DNA from 2 places in the Streptomyces sp. NPDC001744 genome. Region 2 is predicted to be linked to the other one. Evidence: riboswitches for the same ligand, from Rfam matches in the RefSeq annotation. Region 2 holds a riboswitch; the other holds the start of a gene.
The links. Region 2 has a riboswitch for glycine ahead of gcvT (glycine cleavage system aminomethyltransferase GcvT). Riboswitches for the same ligand answer to the same signal wherever they lie in the genome.
Positions count from the first base shown of each region.

Region 1: another riboswitch for glycine. It lies ahead of gcvP (aminomethyl-transferring glycine dehydrogenase); the one in region 2 lies ahead of gcvT (glycine cleavage system aminomethyltransferase GcvT).

Region 1 covers NZ_JBIAUG010000007.1:268,146-279,189, forward strand. Annotated here, with positions in the region: gene gcvP (aminomethyl-transferring glycine dehydrogenase) at 1-1,075, opposite strand, end outside; glycine riboswitch at 1,254-1,353, opposite strand; gene ACFYZY_RS11850 (PRC-barrel domain-containing protein) at 1,466-1,840, shown strand; gene ACFYZY_RS11855 (DNA polymerase IV) at 1,926-3,383, opposite strand; gene ACFYZY_RS11860 (MerR family transcriptional regulator) at 3,451-4,068, opposite strand; gene ACFYZY_RS11865 (bifunctional nuclease family protein) at 4,300-4,773, opposite strand; gene ACFYZY_RS11870 (MerR family transcriptional regulator) at 4,827-5,570, opposite strand; gene ACFYZY_RS11875 (FHA domain-containing protein) at 5,602-6,540, opposite strand; gene ACFYZY_RS11880 (DUF881 domain-containing protein) at 6,623-7,510, opposite strand; gene ACFYZY_RS11885 (small basic family protein) at 7,780-8,112, opposite strand; gene ACFYZY_RS11890 (DUF881 domain-containing protein) at 8,109-9,035, opposite strand; gene ACFYZY_RS11895 (sugar phosphate nucleotidyltransferase) at 9,137-11,044, opposite strand, start outside.
Region 2 covers NZ_JBIAUG010000002.1:235,046-246,089, forward strand. Annotated here, with positions in the region: gene ACFYZY_RS03555 (Ig-like domain-containing protein) at 1-1,223, shown strand, start outside; gene ACFYZY_RS03560 (enoyl-CoA hydratase/isomerase family protein) at 1,309-2,076, shown strand; gene ACFYZY_RS03565 (ATP-binding protein) at 2,160-2,663, shown strand; gene ACFYZY_RS03570 (EF-hand domain-containing protein) at 3,190-3,405, shown strand; gene ACFYZY_RS03575 (L-serine ammonia-lyase) at 3,520-4,905, opposite strand; gene glyA (serine hydroxymethyltransferase) at 5,063-6,331, opposite strand; gene gcvH (glycine cleavage system protein GcvH) at 6,364-6,744, opposite strand; gene gcvT (glycine cleavage system aminomethyltransferase GcvT) at 6,822-7,946, opposite strand; glycine riboswitch at 8,102-8,201, opposite strand; gene ACFYZY_RS03595 (AAA family ATPase) at 8,369-9,031, shown strand; gene ACFYZY_RS03600 (enhanced serine sensitivity protein SseB) at 9,272-10,012, shown strand; gene ACFYZY_RS03605 (enhanced serine sensitivity protein SseB C-terminal domain-containing protein) at 10,103-10,930, shown strand.

The DNA.
Region 1 (11,044 bases), on a different contig from region 2:
CGTGGTAGACGGCGTACATGCCGGCCATGACGGCGAGCAGCACCTGCGCGGTGCAGATGTTGCTGGTGGCCTTCTCGCGGCGGATGTGCTGCTCGCGGGTCTGGAGCGCCAGGCGGTACGCGCGGTTGCCGTCGGCGTCGACGGACACGCCCACGAGGCGGCCGGGCAGGGAGCGGGCGTGCTTGTCCTGGACGGCCATGTAGCCGGCGTGCGGCCCGCCGAAGCCCATGGGGACGCCGAACCGCTGCGTGGTGCCGACGGCGATGTCGGCCCCCAGCTCGCCGGGCGAGGTGAGCAGGGTGAGCGCGAGGAGGTCGGCGGCGACGGTGACGATCGCGCCGAGTTCGTGGGCCGCGTCGATCAGCGGCTTGATGTCGCGGACGGCGCCGGAGGCACCGGGGTACTGGACGAGCACGCCGAAGACGCCGCGCTCGGCGGCCTCGGCGGGGATGCCCTCGCTCAGGTCGGCGACGACGACCTCGACGCCGGTCGGCTCGGCGCGGGTCTCGATGACGGCGATCGTCTGCGGCAGGGCGTCGGCGTCGACCAGGAAGACGCCGTTCTTGACCTTGCCGACGCGGCGGGACAGGGCCATGGCCTCGGCGGCGGCGGTGCCCTCGTCCAGGAGGGAGGCGCCGGAGGTGGGCAGACCGGTCAGGTCGGCGACCATCGTCTGGAAGTTCAGCAGGGCCTCCAGGCGGCCCTGGGAGATCTCCGGCTGGTACGGCGTGTAGGCCGTGTACCAGGCGGGGTTCTCCATCACGTTCCGCAGGATCACCGGCGGGGTGAAGGTGCCGTAGTAGCCGAGGCCGATCATCGGGGCGAGGACCTGGTTGCGGTCGGCGAGCGTCCGCAGCTCGGCGAGGACCTCGGCCTCGGTGCGCGCGGCCGGCAGGCCCAGCGCCTCGGCGTTCTTGATCACGTCCGGCACCGCGGCGGCCGTGAGCTCGTCGAGCGAGCCGTAACCGACCTGGGCGAGCATCTTGGCCCGGGCCTCGGCATCGGGCCCGATGTGCCGCTGCTCGAACGGGATGCCCTGTTCGAGTTCGGAGAGCGGAATGCGGTTGGCGGTCATGTACGGAGGCCTCCTGGTCGTCACGACCTGCGAGGGGCACCACGGCGCGGGTGCCCGGACGGCCTCCCCCTCTGTCATCTCAACCTGAGAGTTTCACCGGCACGCCTCGCGGCACGCCGGCTTTCACCGTCGGTGAGAGCGCATGCCGTCGGACATCCGCTCTGCTTTCCAGAGTGACCTCGTCCGCGCGGTACAGGGGCCTGAGAGATTCCGGGGAGGATTTGCTCCTTCGGCGTCCACCGGAAGGTTTCTCCGGGGGACTCTCCCGCACGGGGTCGACAGCCACGCCCAGCCTACCAGCGCGATGGTGACCCCCTTCGCTCAAGTGGCCGACATCCCGGATGTGCCCTTTGGTAGGGGGTAGAGGAGCCGCGACCCTTTGGAGGGACCGTGCAGACCGACATCGATCCGCGCAGCCTGATCGGCCGCAAGGCGTTCGACCGCGACGGGAACAAGATCGGGACCGTCGACGAGGTGTACCTGGACGACGCGACCGGCGTACCGGAGTGGGCCGCCGTCCGCACCGGTCTGTTCAGCCGGGACGCCTTCGTCCCCCTGGAGCCGAGCGACCTGCTCGACGACGGCCTCCACGTCCCGTTCGCACGCGCCCTCATCAAGGACGCCCCGGACTTCGGCGTGGGCCGCCACCTCTCGCCGGAACAGGAACTCCAGCTCTACCGCCACTACGGCCTCGCCCTCCCCTCCTCCCCCGCGGACCACCCGGACAAGGACTTCGGACACCTGGCGGGCCAGGAAGGCGCCTGACCCGGTCCGGCCGCCCCGCGGGACGGTCCGGGACCCGCCGGGGACGCGGGCGTCCGGGAAACGTCCCTCCCTTCCCGTCCCGCCGTCACGGGCGGGACGGGAAGGGGTCCGGACCGGACCCGTCCCCGTGTCCCGCGGCCGCCGGCGGCACGGCACCGCCCACCGGCGTCCCCCGCCTCACCAGCGGCAGCGCCTCCCCCGCCGTCAGCTCCGGATCGTCCACGGCGAACGTCCGCACCCGCCCCGGCGCCGACCACGGCTCCTCGAACCGCACCGTGACCCGCCCGACCCCGCTCCCCTGCACCCAGCCGGCCCCGTACACGGCGTGCCGCACGTCGTGCCCGGGTGTCCAGTGGCGTTCCACCGGTCCGGCGGCCCCGGCCCCGGCGGTCTCCGCCCCCGCCACGCCGTCCGTCCGCGCCGCGCCGTCCGCCTCCCCGGCGGCCCGCTCCCCCGCCGCTTCCGCCGCCGCCTCCGCCTGGGCGAACAGGTCCTCCTGCGTGTAGTCCGCGAGCCCGCTCACCCCCACCCCCAGCAGCCGCACGCCCCCCGTGGTGTCCACCGCGTCGAGCAGCCGCCCGGCGGCCTCCCGCACGACCCCGAGGGCGTCCGTCGGCCCCCGCAGCGTCTCGGACCGGGTCAGCGTCGAGAAGTCGAACCTCCGGACCTTCAGGACGATCGTGCGCCCCGAGTGGCCCGACGCCCGCAGCCGCCCCACGCACCGCTCGGCGAGGCGCTCGACCTCGGCCCGGATCCGTGTCCGGTCGTGCAGGTCCACGTCGAAGGTGTCCTCGACCGAGACGGACTTGGCGTCCCGCTCGGCCACCACGGCCCGGTCGTCGTACCCCTGCGCCATCCGGTACAGCGAGGCCCCGTGCGCCCGGCCGAGGAGCCGTACGAGTTCGTCCTCGCCCGCCTCCGCGAGGTCGGAGACCGTGGTCATCCCGGCCCTGCGCAGGTGCTCCCCGGTCGCCGGCCCGACGCCGGGGAGGATGCGTACGGAACGCGGCCCCAGAAGCTCCCGCTCGGTCCCTGGCTCGATGAGGACGAGCCCGTTCGGCTTCGCCTCCTCGGAGGCGATCTTCGCGATCATCTTGGACGCGGCGAGCCCCACCGAACCCGTCAGACCCGTCGTCGCCAGGATGTCGGCCCGCAGCCGCTCCCCCGCGGCCCGCGCGCTCGCGGGGTCGTCGGCGACGCCTCCCGCCTCCAGGTCCACGAACGCCTCGTCGAGGCTGAGGGGCTCCACGAGCGGGGAGAGGAGCCCGAGCAGCTCCATGACCTGCTCGCTGATCGACCGGTAGAAGGAGAAGCGCGGTACGAGGTAGGCCGCGTTCGGCGCGAGCCGTCGCGCCTGCCCCATCGGCATCGCGGAGTGGACCCCGAAGCGGCGTGCCTCGTACGACGCGGTGGCCACCACTCCCCGGGGTCCGAGACCGCCGACGACCACGGGCTTCCCGCGCAGGCTGGGCTTCGCCGCCTGCTCGGCGGCGGCGAAGAACGCGTCCATGTCGAGGTGCAGGATCGTCGGCGCGGCTCTCACGGGTCCGATGCTGCCCTACGCCACTGACAACGCCCCACCGGCCCCGGGAGCGGGGCGGGCCGCGGTCTCAGACCGCCCTGTCCCTGCGCCGCCTGGCCAGCTCGTCCCCCGGGTTGTGTCCCACGAGGGTCTCGCCGGTGTCCACCCGCTCCCCGTGCAGCTGCGACAGCGCCGTCTCCACGTCCCGCCAGACCACCCCGACGGCGATGCCGAAGACGCCCTGTCCGCCCTGGAGCAGGTCCACGACCTCGTCGGGCGAGGAGCACTCGTAGACGGTGGCCCCGTCGCTCATGAGCGTCATCCGCTCCAGGTCGCGGAAGCCCCGGGCCCGCAGGTGCTGCACGGCGGCCCGGATGTTCTGCAGGGCCACCCCGGTGTCGAGGAAACGCTTGACGATCTTCAGGACGACGACGTCGCGGAAGCTGTAGAGCCGCTGCGTGCCCGACCCGTACGCGGGCCGCACACTCGGCTCCACGAGCCCGGTGCGTGCCCAGTAGTCCAGTTGGCGGTAGGTGATCCCGGCGGCCGCACAGGCCGTGGGACCGCGGTAGCCCACCCCTTCATCCGGCACGCCCGCACCGGCGTCCGTACCGAAGTCGCCCACACTGCCGTGAAGCGGATACGGAGCGCTCTCCCCGGACACCCGTCCGAGGGAGCTGCCTGCCGTACCGTCCGCGCTGCTCATCACGCCGACCCTCCGTCCTTGACCTGCCCACACGAAGGTAGGCAGTCACTCGGGGTGCGTCAACGATCGCCACACTCGGCACGCCGAGTGATAATCACCCTGAGAGTGGTTTCCCGTATCTCTCTTCGGGGAAAGGCTACTCGAATGCTCTGACAGCGCCCCGCGAACGGCCTCCGGCCGTACCGCCCGGTCCGGCCGGTCACCGGCCCCACCGGTGACCGGCGGCCGGTCTCACTGACTGTTGGTCCCGAAGTCCTCCGGCGAGATCTGATCGAGGAATTCGCGGAACTTCTCCACCTCGTCCTCCTGCTCGTCCGGGATCGCGATGCCGGCGTCGTCCAGGACGCCGTCGCTGCCGAAGATAGGCGTACCGGTCCGGAGGGCCAGCGCTATCGCGTCGGACGGCCGCGCACTCACCTCGACGCCGCTGGCGAAGACCAGTTCGGCGTAGAAGACCCCGTCACGCAGATCCGTGATGCGGACTTCGGTGAGTTCCTGCCCCACGGCCTCCAGCACGTCCTTGAAGAGGTCGTGCGTCAGCGGTCGCGGAGGCGTCATCCCTTGCTGGGCGAAGGCGATCGCCGTCGCCTCACCCGGTCCGATCCAGATGGGGAGGAACCGATCGCCTCCCACTTCACGCAGGAGCACGATCGGCTGGTTGGAGGGCATTTCCACGCGGACACCCACAACGTCGAGCTCGTTCACACAGCAACCCTAGGACGTGCCCGCCCGGTTTGGATAGTCGGGCCCCTCCCGGGTCACTGCGAGCGGATGCCCAGAGCGATCTGCACCAGGGCCGCGTGCAGCCGCACCGACTGCGCGGCCAGCTCCTTGGCGGTGGCCTCCGCATGGGCCCTGGTCTGCGGGTTCCGGTGCCGGCGCAGCGGCGCGACCACCTGTTCGATCAACCCGGCCTCCCGGTCGGCGCCCGCCTTGACGGCCCGCAGGTGCCGGGGTTCCAGACCGAACCTCCCCAGATCCGCGACGAGCCGCGCGACGGTGACGGTCTCGGCGTCGTAGCCCCCGCCCGGCGCCTCGGCGATCAGGCCGTACGACTCCCACTCGGCGAGTTCGGCCTCGGTCACCTCGGCGGCGGCGAGCAGTTCGGCCCGGTCGAGCCGCGCGGCGGCCGGCGGCTCCACCTCCTGCTCCCAGGGCCCCTCCAGGAGGTCCCGTCGGCGCCCGGGTGCCGGAAGCCGGACCTGCTCCCCCCGGGCGAGGGCGTCGAGGTGCTCGCGGATGACCTTCAGCGGAAGATAGTGGTCCCGCTGCATCCGCAGGATCTGGGCGAGTCGCTCCACGTCCTGCGGGCTGAACTTCCGGTATCCGGAGGCCGTCCGCCGGGGCTCGACGAGCCCCTCGGCCTCCAGGAACCGGATCTTGGAGATGGTCACTTCGGGAAACTCGTCGCGCAGCTGGTTCAGCACCGTGCCGATGCTGACCAGCCTGTCGCCCTCGGCGGCGGCGCCGAATCCGGCACCGCCCGTCGGTGTTCGCAGCATGGACCTTCCCTGAAGGGGCTTCTCCGAGGCGTCACACGCCCCGCTGGCTCGCATAGAAGACCAGCCGGTACTTGCCGATCTGGACCTCGTCGCCGCTGGACAGGACGACCGACTCGATCGGCTCGCGGTTGACGTAGGTGCCGTTGAGGCTGCCCACGTCGGAGACGGTGAAGCTGCCGTCCTGCGCCCGCCGGAACTCCACGTGGCGCCGGGAGACCGTGACGTCGTCCAGGAAGATGTCGCTCTGCGGATGACGACCGGCCGTCGTCAGCTCGCCGTCGAGGAGGAACCGGCTGCCGGAGTTCGGCCCCCGGCGCGCCACGAGCAGGGCGGAACCCGGCGGCAGCGCCTCCACGGCCGCCAGCGTCTCGGGAGAGAGCGAGGGCAGCGCGGTCTGGCCGGTGATCTCCGCGTCGTAGGCCTCCAGGCCCGAGATGGAGATCGTGGAGGTCGTCTCCGACGCGCGCTCGGGCACGGCCCCGCCCCGCAGCGGCGTACCGCAGTGGGAGCAGAAACGGCTGTCGGCCGCGTTCCGGTGACCGCACCTCGTACACACCGGCATGGACGCACCCTCCTGCCGCGGCTGCCCCGCCGAGGTCTGTGTCGCGTACGGGTCGGAGGAAAACCCTCCACCTGTACCCGAGGTCGATGGTTCTCCGAAACCTATGCGGGCGGCCCCGGCGGGGTCAACAGAGGACGCGCCCGATGTGCCCGGAATGTCACCGCCCCGGCCCTCGACCTCGTCGCGGAAGAGCGGGCGCTCCTCCCCCTGCTCCTCGCTCTGGTGGCGCGGCGCGCGGTGCCGGGCGTTGCCGCCGTCCTCGCGTCCGCTCTTGCCGAACAACTTCGCAAACAACTTCACGGGCGATTCCCCTTGACCGAAACAGACCCGCCCGTGGGGCAGGACGAACCGAGATCCATCACACCTGCCGACCCGGACACCTTCACAACGTCCGTATCCTCCGGACAGTTTCCACCACGCACCACCGTTGTGGTGCGCCGACCCCCCGCAACGCCCCGCGCTTGTCGCGGGACCCTTCTCGCACGCCTCCTCACCGCGAGGACGACTGAGCGTAGTCAGGCCGCTTCGCCGGTCGCAAGGCGTCGACGACGATCTTCGCCGCCCGCTCCACCGTGGCCGTGGCCTGCTCCTTCTCCAGGGTCTGCACGACGCCGCCGGGGATGTTGAGCGCGGGCTCGAGGTCCTCGGGCTTGCCGATGACCTTGAAGACGTACGGAGCGGTCACCTTCGTTCCATCGATGCGCATGTCGTCGCCACCACCGGTGAAATAGCTGTCCGCCACCACCCGGACCCCGTTGACCTGGATGGCCTCGGCGCCCGCCGCGCGCAGCTCCTGGATGGCGTCGAGCAGCATGTCCGACTCGACCGCCCCGGTGGGGTCGCCGACGCTCAGGGTGATGCCGGGCCCCTCGGCGGCGACCGTGCCGGCCAGGATGCCGAGCTGCCGTTCCTTCTCCTGGGTCTGCTTGCGCGCCTCCTCGGCCTGGTCCGAGCTGGACTCCAGCTCGGACCGCTGCTTCTCCAGGCGGGTCTTCTCGTCCTCCAGGCGCTGCGTGCGGTCGTCGAGTTCGTCGAGGATCCGCACCAGGTCCTCCTGGCGCGCGCCGCGCAGGGCACTGTTGTCGCTGGTCGAGGAGACCTGGATGGCCAGACCGAGGCCGAGGCCGAACAGCAGCAGCGCGACGACGAGCTGAGCCCTGGTCACCCTCGGCGGCCACAGCGCGGAGACGAGCCGGCGCCGCCCGCCCTGCTCGTCCCGGACGGGCCGGGCCGGCGCCCCGGGAACGGTCGGCGCCCCGGGAGCGGCGGGCGGCCCGGGAGTGGAAGACGACTCGGGTGCGGAAGACGGCTGGGGAACGCGGGACGGTTCGGGTGCGGAAGGTCGTCCGGGCGCGGGAGACGGCCCGGTCTTCGACAGGCCCCCGTCCGCCCCCGGCTTCCCGCCCGGGGATTCCGGCGGCACGGGCCGGTCCGTGGCGCGGTCCCCTCCGGGCGCACCGCCACTCCCGGGACCCCGGGGGCCCACGGCGCCGGAAGTCCCGTTCTCCCGGGGGCTCCCGGTGCTCCCGCCGGCCTCGGAACTCCGGTCGTTCTCGGGGTTCCGGGACTTCTCGGGATTCTGGTGGTTCTGGTGGTTCTCGTGGTTCTGCCGGCTCTCGGGGTTCCCGGGGTTCTCGCTCATCGGCCTCACGCCCGGAAGACGTGACGCCGGATGGCGGCCGCGTTGGAGAAGATCCGGATGCCGAGGACGACGACCACGCCGGTGGACAGCTGCGCGCCCACGCCCAGCTTGTCGCCGAGGAAGACGATCAGCGCGGCCACCACCACGTTGGACAGGAACGAGACCACGAAGACCTTGTCGACGAAGATCCCGTCGAGCATGGCCCGCAGCCCGCCGAAGACCGCGTCGAGAGCGGCGACCACGGCGATCGGGAGATAGGGCTCGAACACCGCCGGAACCTCGGGACGGACCAACAGTCCGACCACCACTCCGGCGATCAGCCCCAGTACGGCGATCACGATGTGCCCTTCCCTGTCTCGGCCGTGGCCCGGCCGGAAGGCGTCGCCCCGGCCCTCCTCGGCTCTGCGGTACGTACGGTCAGGCTGGGCGCGGCCGGCAGGCGCACGTCGCCCTCGGCCGAGATCCGGCTCCTGATCCCGAAGTTCTCCACCAGCGCGCGCAGGTACTGCCCGTCGGCGCTGCCCTGGAACGCGGTGCTCAGCCGCTGCCCGTCCCCGATCGCGAGGACGGTGTACGGCGGCACCAGCGGCTTGTTGTCGACCAGTATGGCGTCGCCGGCGGCCCTGATCGCGGACAGCGACGTCAGCCGCTGCCCGTTGATCGCGACCGCCTCGGCGCCCGACTCCCACAGCCCGTTGACCACGCGCTGCATGTCCCGGTCGCGGACGCGGCCCGTGTCGGAGAAGCCGCTGCTCTCCCGGGGCCCGCCACCACCGGCGTCGGTCCCCTTGGCGTCGTCCACGACGAGCCGCACCCCGGGACCGCGGACCGGCGTGGCGCCCGAGAGCAGCGCCACCAGTTCGGCCTGGTCGCCGCCGTACTGCTGCAACGCCCGCCGCTGGCGTTCCCCGACCTCGGACCGCATCCGCTCGACGTCCCGCGCCAGCTCGTCGGCGCTCGACGTGTCCGCCTCGATCCGGCCGATCAGCTCCTGCCGCTCCTTGGCGACGACCGGCGCGGAGACGCGCGCCTCGGCGGCTCCGACGGTCACCACGGCGGCGGCGAGCGCCAGGCCGGCGGCCAGGCCGATCTTGGCCCGCAGGCTGCGGGGCAGTCCCCCGCCCTCGGCGGCGCGCCGGGCGGTGGCCTCGGCGTAGCCGTCGTCGAGGGCGTGGTCGATGACGTTGTTCAGCAGCGACATGGAGGCGTCCGGGCGCGGCGGAGGCGAACCGGTGCTCCGAACGGGGGACTGCTGCGACATGCCGCACATCGTCGCACGTCGTACGGCCTACCGCCGAATGGCCCCTCCGTCCGGTGGGGAGGCGCCCCTCGGGCACCTCCCCACCGGACGGCTCGTCCCCGTCAGCGACCTGCGCTGTCGACCACCTCGGCCCACTCGTCGAGCAGGGCCTGGGCGGAGGTGTCGTCGGGGCCCTCCGCCCACAGATGGGTGACGGCCTCCGCCGGGTCGGGCAGCACCATCACCCAGCGTCCGTCGGCCTCGACCACCCGGACGCCGTCGGTGGTGTCGACGGAACGGGTGCCCGCCGCCTCCACCACCCGGCGCATCACGAGGCCCTTGACGGCCCAGGGGGTGGCGACGTCCCTCTTCAGGACGTGCGCACGCGGGATGCGGGCGTCGATCTGGCTCAGCGTGAGCTGGGTCCGCGCCACGAGGCCGAGCAGGCGCACGAACGCGGCGGTGCCGTCGAAGACGCTGCTGAACTCGGGCACGATGAAGCCGCCGCGTCCGTCGCCGCCGAAGATGGTCTCCTCCTCCCGGCCGACCCTCGTCAGGTCGTCGGGCGAGGTGGTCGTCCACTCGACCTGGGTGCCGTGGTACGCGGCGACCTGCTCGGCGATCCGGGTGGTGGTCACGGGCAGCGCGACCCGGCCGGAACGGCGTTCGGCCGCCACCAGGTCCAGCATCACCAGGAGCGCGCGGTCGTCCTCGATGATCCGCCCCCGTTCGTCCACGAGGGACAGCCGCTCGCCGACGGGGTCGAACCGTACGCCGAACGCGGCCCTGGCCGAGGCGACGATCTCCCCGAGCCGTACGAGACCGGCCCGCCGGCTCTCGGGCGACTCGGTGGGCCGCGACTCGTCGAGTCCGGGGTTGATCGTGAGCGAATCGACCTGGAGCCGTCCGAGCAGGCTGGGCAGTACGAGCCCGGCGCTGCCGTTGGAGGCGTCCACGACGACCTTCAGGCCGGCCTCCGCGATCCCGGAGGTGTCGACGTTCCGCAGCAGCGAACCGGTGTACGAGTCGAAGACGCTCGCCGGGAAGGAGAGGTCGCCGATCTCGCCGGGGAAGGCTCTGCGGTACTCCTGGCGCGCGAACACGCGGTCCAGCTTGCGCTGCCCTCCCTGGGAGAGGTCGGCCCCGCGCTCGTCGAAGAACATGATGTCGACGGAGTCGGGCACCCCGGGCGAGGTCCGGATCATGATGCCGCCGGCGCTGCCCCGGGCGGTCTGCTGCCGCGCCACCGGCAGCGGCACGTTCTCCAGGTCCCGCACGTCGATGGCGCTGGTCTGCAGCGCGGAGATCACCGCCCGCTTCAGGGCGCGGGCCCCTCGGGAGTGGTCGCGGGCCGTGGTGACGGTCGCGCCCTTCTTCAGGGTCGTCGCGTACGCCCCGGCGAGGCGTACGGCCAGCTCCGGGGTGATCTCCACGTTGAGGATGCCGGAGACACCGCGTGCTCCGAAGAGGTGGGCCTGTCCGCGGGACTCCCAGATGACCGAGGTGTTGACGAAGGCGCCGGCCTCGATCGTCTTGAACGGGTACACCCGGACGTTGCCCTGCACGATCGATTCTTCACCGACGAGGCACTCGTCCCCGATGACGGCTCCGTCCTCGATCCGGGCGGCCCGCATGATGTCGGTGTTCTTGCCGATCACGCAGCCGCGCAGATTGCTCTGCTGACCGATGTAGACGTTGTCGTGGACGACGGCCTTGTGCAGGAAGGCACCGCTCTTGACGACCACGTTGGAGCCCACGACGGTGTGCTCGCGGATCTCGGCGCCGGCCTCGACCTTCGCGTAGTCACCGATGTAGAGCGGCCCCCGCAGCTCCGCGTCGGGGTGCACCTCGGCACCTTCGGCCACCCACACGCCGGGCGAGATCTCGAAGCCGTCGATGTCGACCTGGACCTTGCCCTCCAGGACGTCCGCCTGCGCCTTCACATAGCTCTCGTGAGTGCCGACGTCCTCCCAGTAGCCCTCGGCGACATAGCCGTAGATCGGCTTGCCCTCCTTCATGAGCTGGGGGAA
Region 2 (11,044 bases):
CGGGACGGCACGGCCGGCGCGGGGGCGCCCGGCTGAAGGCGCTGGCGGCGGGGGTGCTGCTGCTCGCGCTGACCGCCTGCGGCGGGGGCGGGACGGCCTCGGGCGGCGCCGGGCAGGGGGGCCCGGCCGCCCAGGACGGCGGGAAGCAGGACAACGCGGCCTCCCGGGCGGTCGTGACGGTCCTTCCGAAGGACGGCGCCGACTCGGTCGCCACCAGCGGCGTCCTCAAGGTCACCGCCCAGCAGGGCAAGCTGACCACGGTCACGGTCGCCGACTCCAAGGGCACCCCGGTCGAGGGGAAGATCACCGCGGACGGCGCCAGCTGGCAGCCGACCGCGCACCTCGCCGCGGGCACCCAGTACAAGGTCCACGCCATCGCCAAGGACGCCGAGGGCCGTGAGTCGGCCAAGGACACCACCTTCACCACCCTCGTCCCGAAGAACACCTTCATCGGCCAGTACACGCCGGAGGACGGTTCGACCGTCGGCGTCGGCATGCCGGTCTCCATCAACTTCACCCGGGGCATCACCAACCCCGAGGCCGTCGAGAAGGCCATCAAGGTGACGGCCCGGCCGGCCGTCGAGATCAAGGGCCACTGGTTCGGCAACGACCGCCTCGACTTCCGTCCGGAGAAGTACTGGGCCGCCGGCACCAAGGTGACGGTCCACCTCAACCTGGACGGCGTCGAGGGCCGCCCCGGCGTCTACGGCAAGCAGAAGAAGACGATCACCTTCACCATCGGCCGCCGCCAGGTCTCCACGGTCGACGCCGAGGCCAAGACGATGAAGGTCGAGCGCGACGGGAAGATCGTCAAGACGCTGCCGATCACGGCGGGCGCGCCCTCCACGACCACGTACAACGGTCAGATGGTCATCAGCGAGAAGTACAAGGTGACCCGGATGAACGGCGCCACGGTCGGCTTCGGCGGCGAGTACGACATCAAGGACGTGCCGCACGCGATGCGCCTGTCCACCTCGGGCACCTTCGTGCACGGCAACTACTGGGCCTCGAAGAGCACCTTCGGCTCGCAGAACGTCAGCCACGGCTGCGTCGGCCTCTCGGACACCCGGGGCGCGGGGGACAGCTCGACCCCGGCCGCCTGGTTCTACGACAGCTCGATCATCGGTGACGTGATCGTCGTGAAGAACTCCAAGGACAAGGTGATCAAGCCGGACAACGGCCTCAACGGCTGGAACATGCCGTGGTCGGAGTGGATCGCCTAGGCGCTCCCGGACCCCTTCCGCGGGACCCGGTGCTGTGAGCAACAGCACCGGGTCCCGCGTCGTTAACGGCCACTAACCTTCTCCCATGACTGTGAACCTCGAAGTCGCCGAAGGCGTCGGAACCATCCGCCTCGACCGTCCCCCGATGAACGCCCTGGACGTCGCCACCCAGGACCGGCTGCGCGAGCTGGCCCAGGAGGCGACCGACCGCGACGACGTGCGGGCCGTGGTCCTGTACGGCGGCGAGAAGGTGTTCGCGGCCGGCGCGGACATCAAGGAGATGCAGGTCATGGACCACGTGGCCATGGTCAAGCGCTCGCGCGCCCTCCAGGACGCCTTCACCGCCGTCGCGCGCATCCCCAAGCCGGTCGTCGCCGCGATCACCGGCTACGCGCTCGGCGGCGGCTGCGAGCTGGCGCTCTGCGCCGACTACCGGATCGCCGCCGACGACGCGAAGCTCGGCCAGCCGGAGATCCTGCTCGGCCTGATCCCGGGCGCGGGCGGCACCCAGCGCCTCTCCCGCCTCGTCGGCCCCTCCCGGGCCAAGGACCTCATCTTCACCGGCCGCATGGTGAAGGCGGACGAGGCCCTCTCCCTCGGCCTGGTCGACCGGGTCGTCCCGGCCGCCGAGGTGTACGGGCAGGCGCACGCGTGGGCCGCGAAGCTGGCGCAGGGGCCGGCCGTCGCCCTGCGGGCCGCGAAGGAGGCGGTCGACCAGGGTCTGGAGACCGACATCGACACCGGTCTCGCGATCGAACGCACCTGGTTCGCGGCCCTGTTCGCCACCGAGGACCGGGAGCGCGGGATGCGCAGCTTCGTCGAGGAGGGGCCGGGGAAGGCGAAGTTCGCCTGATCCGCCCGGAGGAGAGCACCCGTCGGGGTCGATTCCGGTGGAACGGCCCCCGGGGGCGGCCCCGTGCGGCCATGATGGGACCCATGGCGGGCCTGGAGGACAGGGAACAATCTCGGCAGCGCGCGAGCGCCGCGGCGCGGTGGTCACCGACCGTGGACGACCAGCAGGCCGCCGAAGCGGTGGAGACGTACGGCAATCCGGCCGACGAGGACGTCTGGCTGCGGTCCCGGCCCGGGTCCGCGTGGGTGGCCCGCAGGCTGACGCAGCACGTCGTGACGCGCCAGTGGGGGCTGGGGCCGCAGATCGCCGAGCACGCGGTCCTGCTCGTCTCGGAGCTGGTGGGGAACGCCGTCCGGCACACCGGGGCGCGGGCCTTCGCCCTGCGGCTGCAGCGCCGCCGGGGCTGCATCCGGGTGGAGGTGCGCGACCCGTCGCGCGGACTGCCCTGTCTGATGCCGGTGCACGAACTGGACACGAGCGGGCGGGGCCTCTTCCTCGTGGACAAGCTCGCGGACCGGTGGGGCGCCGACCTGGCGCCGCGCGGCAAGACGACGTGGTTCGAGATGCGGGTGGTGGACCGCGTCTGACCGGCCGCTCCCGAGGCCGTCCCCGGGAGGCCGGGGCGGGGCCCGGACGCACGGAAGCCCCCGTGCGCCGTGGTGGGGCTGCTGGGGGCTTCCGTGTGGTGCGCCGTGGACGGGGGGGTGTATCCACGGCCGCTGTATCGACCTCGCCCGGGTCAATGGGGGCCGTGTCATCGACTATGCCAGACGGGGGCCCTTCTGCCAAAAGGCCCTAGTGGGGCAAACTATGGCAAAAATGGACACTTTAATAGTGAATCGTTGGTGACGTGCGGCACTCACCTTGAAAACCATGAATGATTATGCGGTTCACTGATTGTTTCCCGGAGGTGTCCGCATGGTGGACGCCCGGCGAAGGGGCGGGAGCGCCCGCGCCGGAGGCCCCCTCGCCCCGGACGCGGGCCGCGCCCCCGGCGCCCCGCCCGGCGGAGGGCCCCGCGTACCACCGCGCCGCGCGCACCCCCCTCATCCGGCGGACCCGGGCCAGCTAATCTGACCTCCGTCAGACAAGCACCACGAAGGGGCGGAAACAGTGGCGGACATCGAGTCGGCACGCACGGCATTCAACCGGTACGACGTGGACGGGGACGGCTTCATCACCGCCGCGGAGTACAAGAGCGTGATGGCGCAGCTGGGCGACTTCCACGTCACCGAGACGGTCGCCGAGGCGCTCATCAAGCAGCGCGACGACAACGGCGACGGCCGGCTGTCGTGGGACGAGTTCTGGTCGCACCTCAGCAAGGCCTGACCCGCCCGCCCGGACGGGCCGCGCGCCCCGCGGCCGCCGCCCGTCCGGGGCCCGCCGGGGCGGGCCCCGGCGCTGCGACGGAGGGCGGAGGACCGCCGGCCGGCGCCCGGGGCCTCAGCACTCGATGATGTTCACCGCGAGCCCGCCGCGCGCGGTCTCCTTGTACTTCACGCTCATGTCCGCGCCCGTCTCCTTCATGGTCTTGATGACCTTGTCGAGGGAGACCAGGTGGCTGCCGTCGCCGCGCATCGCCATCTTCGCCGCCGTGACCGCCTTGACCGCCGCCATGCCGTTGCGCTCGATGCAGGGGATCTGGACCAGGCCGCCGACCGGGTCGCAGGTCAGGCCCAGGTTGTGCTCCATGCCGATCTCGGCCGCGTTCTCCACCTGCTCCGGGGAGCCGCCCAGGACCTCGGCCAGGGCGCCCGCCGCCATCGAGCAGGCCGAGCCGACCTCGCCCTGGCAGCCGACCTCGGCGCCGGAGATCGAGGCGTTCTCCTTGAAGAGCATGCCGATCGCGCCGGCCGCGAGGAGGAAGCGGACCACGCCGTCTTCCTTTTCCTCCGGGGAGGCGCTGCCGGCCCCGAAGTTCATGTAGTAGTGCAGGACGGCGGGGATGATGCCGGCCGCGCCGTTCGTCGGGGCGGTCACCACCCGGCCGCCCGCCGCGTTCTCCTCGTTCACCGCCATCGCGTACAGGGTGGTCCACTCCATGGCGTGCGCCTCCGGGTTCCCCTCGGAGCGCAGCTTGCGGGCGGAGTTCGCGGCACGCCGGCGCACCTTCAGGCCGCCGGGCAGGATGCCCTCGCGGGACATGCCGCGCGCGACGCAGGACTGCATGACCCGCCAGATCTCCAGCAGGCCCGCCCGGATCTCCTCCTCGGTGCGCCACGCCTTCTCGTTCTCCAGCATCATCGCCGAGATCGACAGGCCGGTCTCCCGGGCGAGGCGCAGCAGCTCGTCGCCGGTGCGGAACGGGTACTTCAGGACGGTGTCGTCCGGGACGATCGGGTTCTCGCCCGCGACGGCGTCCTCGTCGACGACGAAGCCGCCGCCGACCGAGTAGTACGTCTTCTCCAGGAGGAGCCCGCCCTCCGCGTCGTACGCGAAGACCGTCATGCCGTTGGCGTGGTACGGCAGGGCCTTGCGACGGTGCAGGACCAGGTCGTCGTCGAACGAGAACGGGATCTCGTGGGCGCCGAGCAGGTCGATCCGGCCGCTCGCCCTGATCCGCTCGAACTCCTCGTCCGCGTGCTCCACGTCGACCGTGCGGGGCGAGTTCCCCTCCAGTCCGAGCAGGACCGCCTTCGGGGTGCCGTGGCCGTGGCCGGTCGCGCCCAGGGAGCCGTACAGCTCCGCCCGTACCTTCGCCGTGTGGGCCAGCAGGCCCTCGTTCTTCAGCCGGCGGGCGAACATCCGGGCCGCGCGCATCGGGCCCACCGTGTGGGAGCTCGACGGACCGATGCCGATCGAGAACAGGTCGAAGACCGAGATGGCCACGGGAGGACTCCTTGTGGGGGCTGGACGTCGTTGTCTGCCGGGGTGGTGCAGAAAGCGCGTGGACGGGGGACATGGGTCGGGGCACCGCGCCCGTGTTCCAGTGTGCGCGGTGCCCCGGATGTCCGTACGAACAAAAGCGTACGAAATTACTGCGGGATCACTTCAGGCCGGGGTACAGCGGGTGCTTGTCCGCGAGGGCGGTCACCCGGGCCTTGAGGGCCTCGGCCTTCCCGGCGTCGAAGCCGGGCTTCAGGGTCTCGGCGATGACGTCCGCCACCTCGCGGAAGTCCTCGGCCCCGAAACCGCGGGTCGCGAGTGCCGGCGTGCCGATGCGCAGGCCCGAGGTGACCATCGGGGGACGCGGGTCGTTGGGGACCGCGTTCCGGTTGACCGTGATGCCGACCTCGTGGAGCCGGTCCTCGGCCTGCTGGCCGTCCAGCTCCGAGTCGCGCAGGTCGACCAGGAGCAGGTGCACGTCCGTGCCGCCGGACAGGACCGAGACGCCGTGGGCGGTCACGTCGTCCTGGACCAGGCGCTCGGCGATGATCCGGGCGCCCTCCAGGGTGCGTTCCTGGCGCTCCTTGAACTCCTCCGAGGCCGCGACCTTGAAGGAGACGGCCTTGGCCGCGATCACGTGCTCCAGCGGGCCGCCCTGGAAACCGGGGAAGACCGAGGAGTTCAGCTTCTTCGCGAACTCCTTCTTCGCCAGGATGACGCCGCCGCGGGGGCCGCCGAGCGTCTTGTGCGTGGTGGAGGTCACCACGTCCGCGTGCTCGACCGGGTTCGGGTGCAGACCGGCGGCGACCAGGCCCGCGAAGTGGGCCATGTCGACCCACAGGTAGGCGCCGACCTCGTCCGCGATCCGGCGGAACTCCGCGAAGTCCAGCTGACGCGGGTACGCCGACCAGCCGGCGATGATCACCTTCGGGCGGTGCTCCTTGGCGAGGCGCTCGACCTCGGCCATGTCGACCAGACCGGCCCCGTCCACGTGGTACGCGACCACGTCGAACTGCTTGCCGGAGAAGTTCAGGCGCATGCCGTGGGTGAGGTGGCCGCCGTGCGCCAGGTCCAGACCCAGGATCGTGTCGCCCGGCTGGGCGAGCGCGAAGAGGGCGGCCTGGTTCGCGGAGGCGCCGGAGTGCGGCTGGACGTTGGCGTACTCGGCGCCGAACAGGTCCTTGATCCGGTCGATCGCGATCTGCTCGGCCACGTCGACGTGCTCGCAGCCGCCGTAGTAACGGCGGCCCGGGTAGCCCTCGGCGTACTTGTTGGTGAGGACGGAGCCCTGCGCCTCCATGACCGCGACCGGAGCGAAGTTCTCCGAGGCGATCATCTCGAGGGTGGACTGCTGACGGCGGAGCTCGGCGTCGACGGCGGCGGCGACGTCGGGGTCCAGCTCGTGGAGGGGGGTGTTCAGAAGCGACATGAATCGATCCCTAGGGGGTCTCGGGCCCGGTCTCAGTTCCCGGCGGAGAACGCGGCGTACTCGTCGGCGGTGAGCAGGTCGTCCGGCTCACCCGCGACGCGCACCTTGAACAGCCAGCCACCCTCGAACGGAGCCGTGTTCACCAGGGACGGGTCGTCCACCACGTCCTGGTTGGCGGCGACGACCTCACCCGAGACGGGGGAGTACAGGTCGCTCACGGACTTCGTCGACTCCAGCTCGCCGCAGGTCTCGCCCGCGGTGACGGTGGAGCCGACCTCGGGGAGCTGGGCGTAGACGACATCACCGAGCGCGTTGGCCGCGAACTCCGTGATGCCGACCGTCGCGACGCCGTCCTCGGCGTCCGAGAGCCACTCGTGCTCCTTGGTGTAGCGCAGCTGCTGGGGGTTGCTCATGACCTGATTCTCCTGGATCGGGGGAGTGCTGAGGAACGTCGGTCTTGCGGGGTGAGACGCCGGGTGGGACGGACGCGTCACTTCCGGCGCTTGTAGAAGGGCAGCGCCACGACCTCGTACGGCTCGTGGGTGCCCCGGATGTCCACGCCCACGCCCGGCGTGCCGGGCTCCGCGTGCGCCGCGTCCACGTACGCCATCGCGATCGGCTTCCCGAGGGTCGGGGACGGGGCGCCGGAGGTGACCTCGCCGACGACCTCGCCGTCCTTGACGACGGAGAAGCCGGCGCGGGGGACCCGGCGGCCCTCGGCGACCAGGCCGACCAGCCTGCGCGGCGGGGCGGTCTCGGCGCGCTCGGCGGCGGCCTCCAGCGCCTTGCGGCCCACGAAGTCGCCCGGCTTCTCGAACTTCACGACCCGGCCGAGGCCCGCGTCGAAGGGGGTGAGACCGGTGGTCAGCTCGTGGCCGTAGAGCGGCATGCCCGCCTCCAGGCGGAGCGTGTCGCGGCAGGACAGGCCGCAGGGGATCAGGCCGGCGCCCTCGCCCGCCACGGTCAGGGCCTTCCAGACGCCCTCGGCGTGCTCGGGCTTCAGGAAGAGCTCGAAGCCGTCCTCGCCGGTGTAGCCGGTGCGGGCGATCAGCGCGGGCACGCCCGCGACCGTGCCCGGCAGGCCGGCGTAGTACTTCAGGCCGTCCAGGTCGGCGTCGGTCACCGACTTCAGGATGCCGGCGGACTCCGGGCCCTGGATCGCGATCAGGGCGTACGCGTCGCGGTCGTCGCGGACCTCGGCGTCGAAGCCGGCCGCGCGCTCGGTGAGGGCGTCCAGGACGGTCTGGGCGTTGGAGGCGTTGGCCACCACCATGTACTCGGGGGCCTCGGTCTCGCCGAGGCGGTAGACGATCAGGTCGTCCAGGATGCCGCCGTCCTCGCGGCAGATCATCGTGTACCGGGCGCGGCCGGCGCCCACCGTGGAGATGTTGCCGACCAGGGCGAAGTCGAGCAGTTCGACGGCCTGCGGCCCGGTGACGGTGATCTCGCCCATGTGGGAGAGGTCGAAGAGGCCGGCCCGGGTGCGCACGGCGTGGTGCTCGTCGCGCTCGCTGCCGTACCGCAGGGGCATGTCCCAGCCCGCGAAGTCGGTCATGGTCGCACCCAGCGAACGATGCAGCGCATCGAGGGCGGTCAGGCGGGGGGCAGAGGTCATGGGGTGGCTCCCGGGTCCCAAGGGCGTTCGGTGACGAAGACATGACGGGCGAGGACGTCCTCCCCATCTGTCATGGAACCTGAGAGGTTCACCGGGGGCATCCCCGGCTTGCACCTTGGGTGGGGACGCGACGGCGTCCCGCTTTTCAGATCTGCCTCATCCGCGCGGTACGGGGCCTGAGAGATTCAAGGGAGGGTCTTGCTCCTTCGGCGTCCGGGCGCAGACTGTGCCCCGGAACTCTCCCGCGCGGATTCGAGCGGCCGGTATGCGGTTGTAGGGCGATCGTGCCCGTGCAGGGCCTGTCCGGTCCTGGCGGGCACATCATTGCACGCGGTGTCGGCGCGGCAAATCGCTTGTGTCCCATTACCGTTTCTTTACACTTCTTGGGAAGGGCCTCCCGAGGCCCGGCAGGGGGAGACGCGATGACGATCCAGCACACCGGCGCCTGCGCGGCGGGTACCGGCATACCGTCCCGGCGAGCCCGTGCCCGGACCCGGGGGCGGGGCCGGATCCTGCGGGACCTGCGCGAGCGCGGCGGCCGGGGCCCCCGCACCCTCGCCTTCGCCCCGGGCGACCTCGTGGTCGTCTCCGGGCTCCCCGGCAGCGGCAAGTCCACCCTCATGCGGCGGGCCGCCGAAGGACGCGGCATCGACTCCCAGGACGCCCGCGAGCGGTGGGAGGCCCGGATGCCCCGGCTCCTGCCGTACGCCGTCTACCGCCCCCTGGTCCGGCTCGCGCACTACGCCGGGCTGCGCCGCGCCCTGCGCTCCGGCGCGAGCGTGATCGTGCACGACTGCGGCACCCAGTCCTGGGTGCGCGGCTGGCTCGCCCGCGAGGCCCGCCGCCGGGGCCGGGCCCTGCACCTGCTCCTCCTGGACGTCACCCCGGGCACCGCGAGGGCGGGCCAGGACGCCCGGGGCCGGGGCGTCTCCGGGTACGCCTTCGCCCGCCACCGCCGCGCGGTCGGCCGGCTGCTGAGGGCCGTCGAGTCGGGACGGCTGCCGCACGGCTGCGCCTCGGCGACCCTCCTCGACCGGGACGCCGCCGACACCCTGCGGACGATCACCTTCCGGGAGGCCGCCTGACGGGGGCGCCCGCCGGCCGTCGGGGCCGTCCGCCCGGACCGGCCGCCGGGGCCGTCCGCCCGGACCGGCCGTCGGGGCCGTCCGCCCGGACCGGCCGCCCGTCCGGACCGCCCGCCCGCCGGAAGGGGGCGGTCCCGGACGCCCGTACCCCTCCCTTCCGGCCACGGCGGTGCCGGGGCGGCGTTAGGGTGCTGCCGGGCGGCCGGAGCGGCAGGCCGGCGCGAGGAGGGGAACGGGACCGTGGACGTGACGTGGCCGGGCAACGAACTGGAAGAGGTGCTGGCCGCCTCGCTCGGCGACCCCGGAGCGGGCGGCCGCCTGATCGAGGTGCTCGGCCGCAGCCCGGTCTGGGTGCCCCTGCCCAACGGCCGCGCCCCCGACGGCACCGGCCCGGACCTCGCCACCCTGGAGCTCGACGGCGCGGCCTACACCCCCGTCTTCAGCTCCGAGCAGCAGTTCCGCGCCTGCGTCGGCGACCACATGTCCTTCGCCGTCGCCCCCGCCCGCGACTTCGCCCGCGGCCTGCCCCCGCAGCTCGGCATCGCCGTGAACCCCGGCGGCGTCGTCGGCGTCCCGCTGCTCCCGCCCGCCGTGGCCGAACTCTGCCGCGCCGGCCGGACCCCGCTCGACGGGCCCGCCTCCGGCGGCCGAGTCCGGCTCTTCGAGCCCGACTGGCAGGACGACCCGGTCGACTTCCTCGCCGCGGCCTCCGCCGAGTTCGAGGCCATCGGCATCGTCACCACCGCCCGCCGCGCCCTCGCCAGCGTCGAGGGCGCCGAACCGGCCCTCTTCGTCGGCGTCCAGCTCTCCCGCTGGGAGGGCACCGACCGCACCGAGCCCCTGGACGCCCTCGGCCGCGCCCTCGGCCGGGTCGAGGTGGCCTGGCCGGTCAACCTCATCCTGCTCGACCTGGCGCAGGACCCGGTCGCGGACTGGATGGTGGAGCGGGTGCGGCCCTTCTACCAGCGCGCCGCCGTGTGAGCGGCCCCCTGTTTAAGCTGAACTGACTCGGCGGCCGCGCGGACCTCGCGGCCGCGCACACGTGGTGGACGGAAGAGGGGCGGAACCAGGGTGAGCGCGTCAGGCACGGCCGAGGACAACGGGGCCTCCTCCGCCCGAGCGGAGCCGGGAGCCCGGGGGAAGGTCGAGCACGCGCTGAGCCAGGTGGCACCCGGACGCTACGACGCGTACGAGGGGCTGCTGCACGCCCTCGCCGACGGCGAGCTCACGATGCTGCTCTGGCAGGGCTCGCCCGGCTCGCCCGACGCCCAGTACGGGAACATGGAGGTCGACGGCTTCGGCTACGCGCCGTGCGTCACCTCGTCCCGGGAGCTCGCCGCCTCCGGCTGGAACCGCGCCCACGAACTCGTCACCGGCCGGGAGATCGCCCGCGCCCTCTACCCCGACCGCTGGGGCGTCTGGCTCAACCCGCACGCCCCCGGTGGCGGGGTCGGCATCCCCTGGGCCGACCTGCGCCGGATCGCCACCGGCCTCGACCGGATGCCCGCCGGGCCGCTGCGCGTCACCGAGCCCGCCCTGGAGATCCCCCAGTTCTACGCCCTGCTGACCCAGAACGCGCACCGCACCCCGGCCGTCCGGGCGCTGCGCCGCGGCTGGGTGCAGCCCGCGCTCGGCTCCCCGTACCTCGTCATCGGGCTCGACCTGTACGACACCTCCCCGGCGGCCGTCGACACGGTCCGGACGATGATGCGCCAGTCCATCGGCGGCGTCCCCGACGGCCTGCCCGTCTCGACGGTCGCCCTCTCCGACGCCTACGACCCGGTGGCACTCTGGCTGCGGGCGAACGCGCGCCCCTTCTACGACCGGGAGGCGCACGCCGGCCGCGGCTCCGCCGCCCCGGGGTACGGATACCCGCCGGCGGCTCCGTCCGGATACTGAGACGCCCCTCCCGCCCCGTACGGCCCGGCGGAACCGCCCCGGCTCTTCGTTCGCCCCAATTCAAGAGGCCGAAGGCCGCGTTGGGCGACATGTCCGGTTGCGGGGAAGAGGACC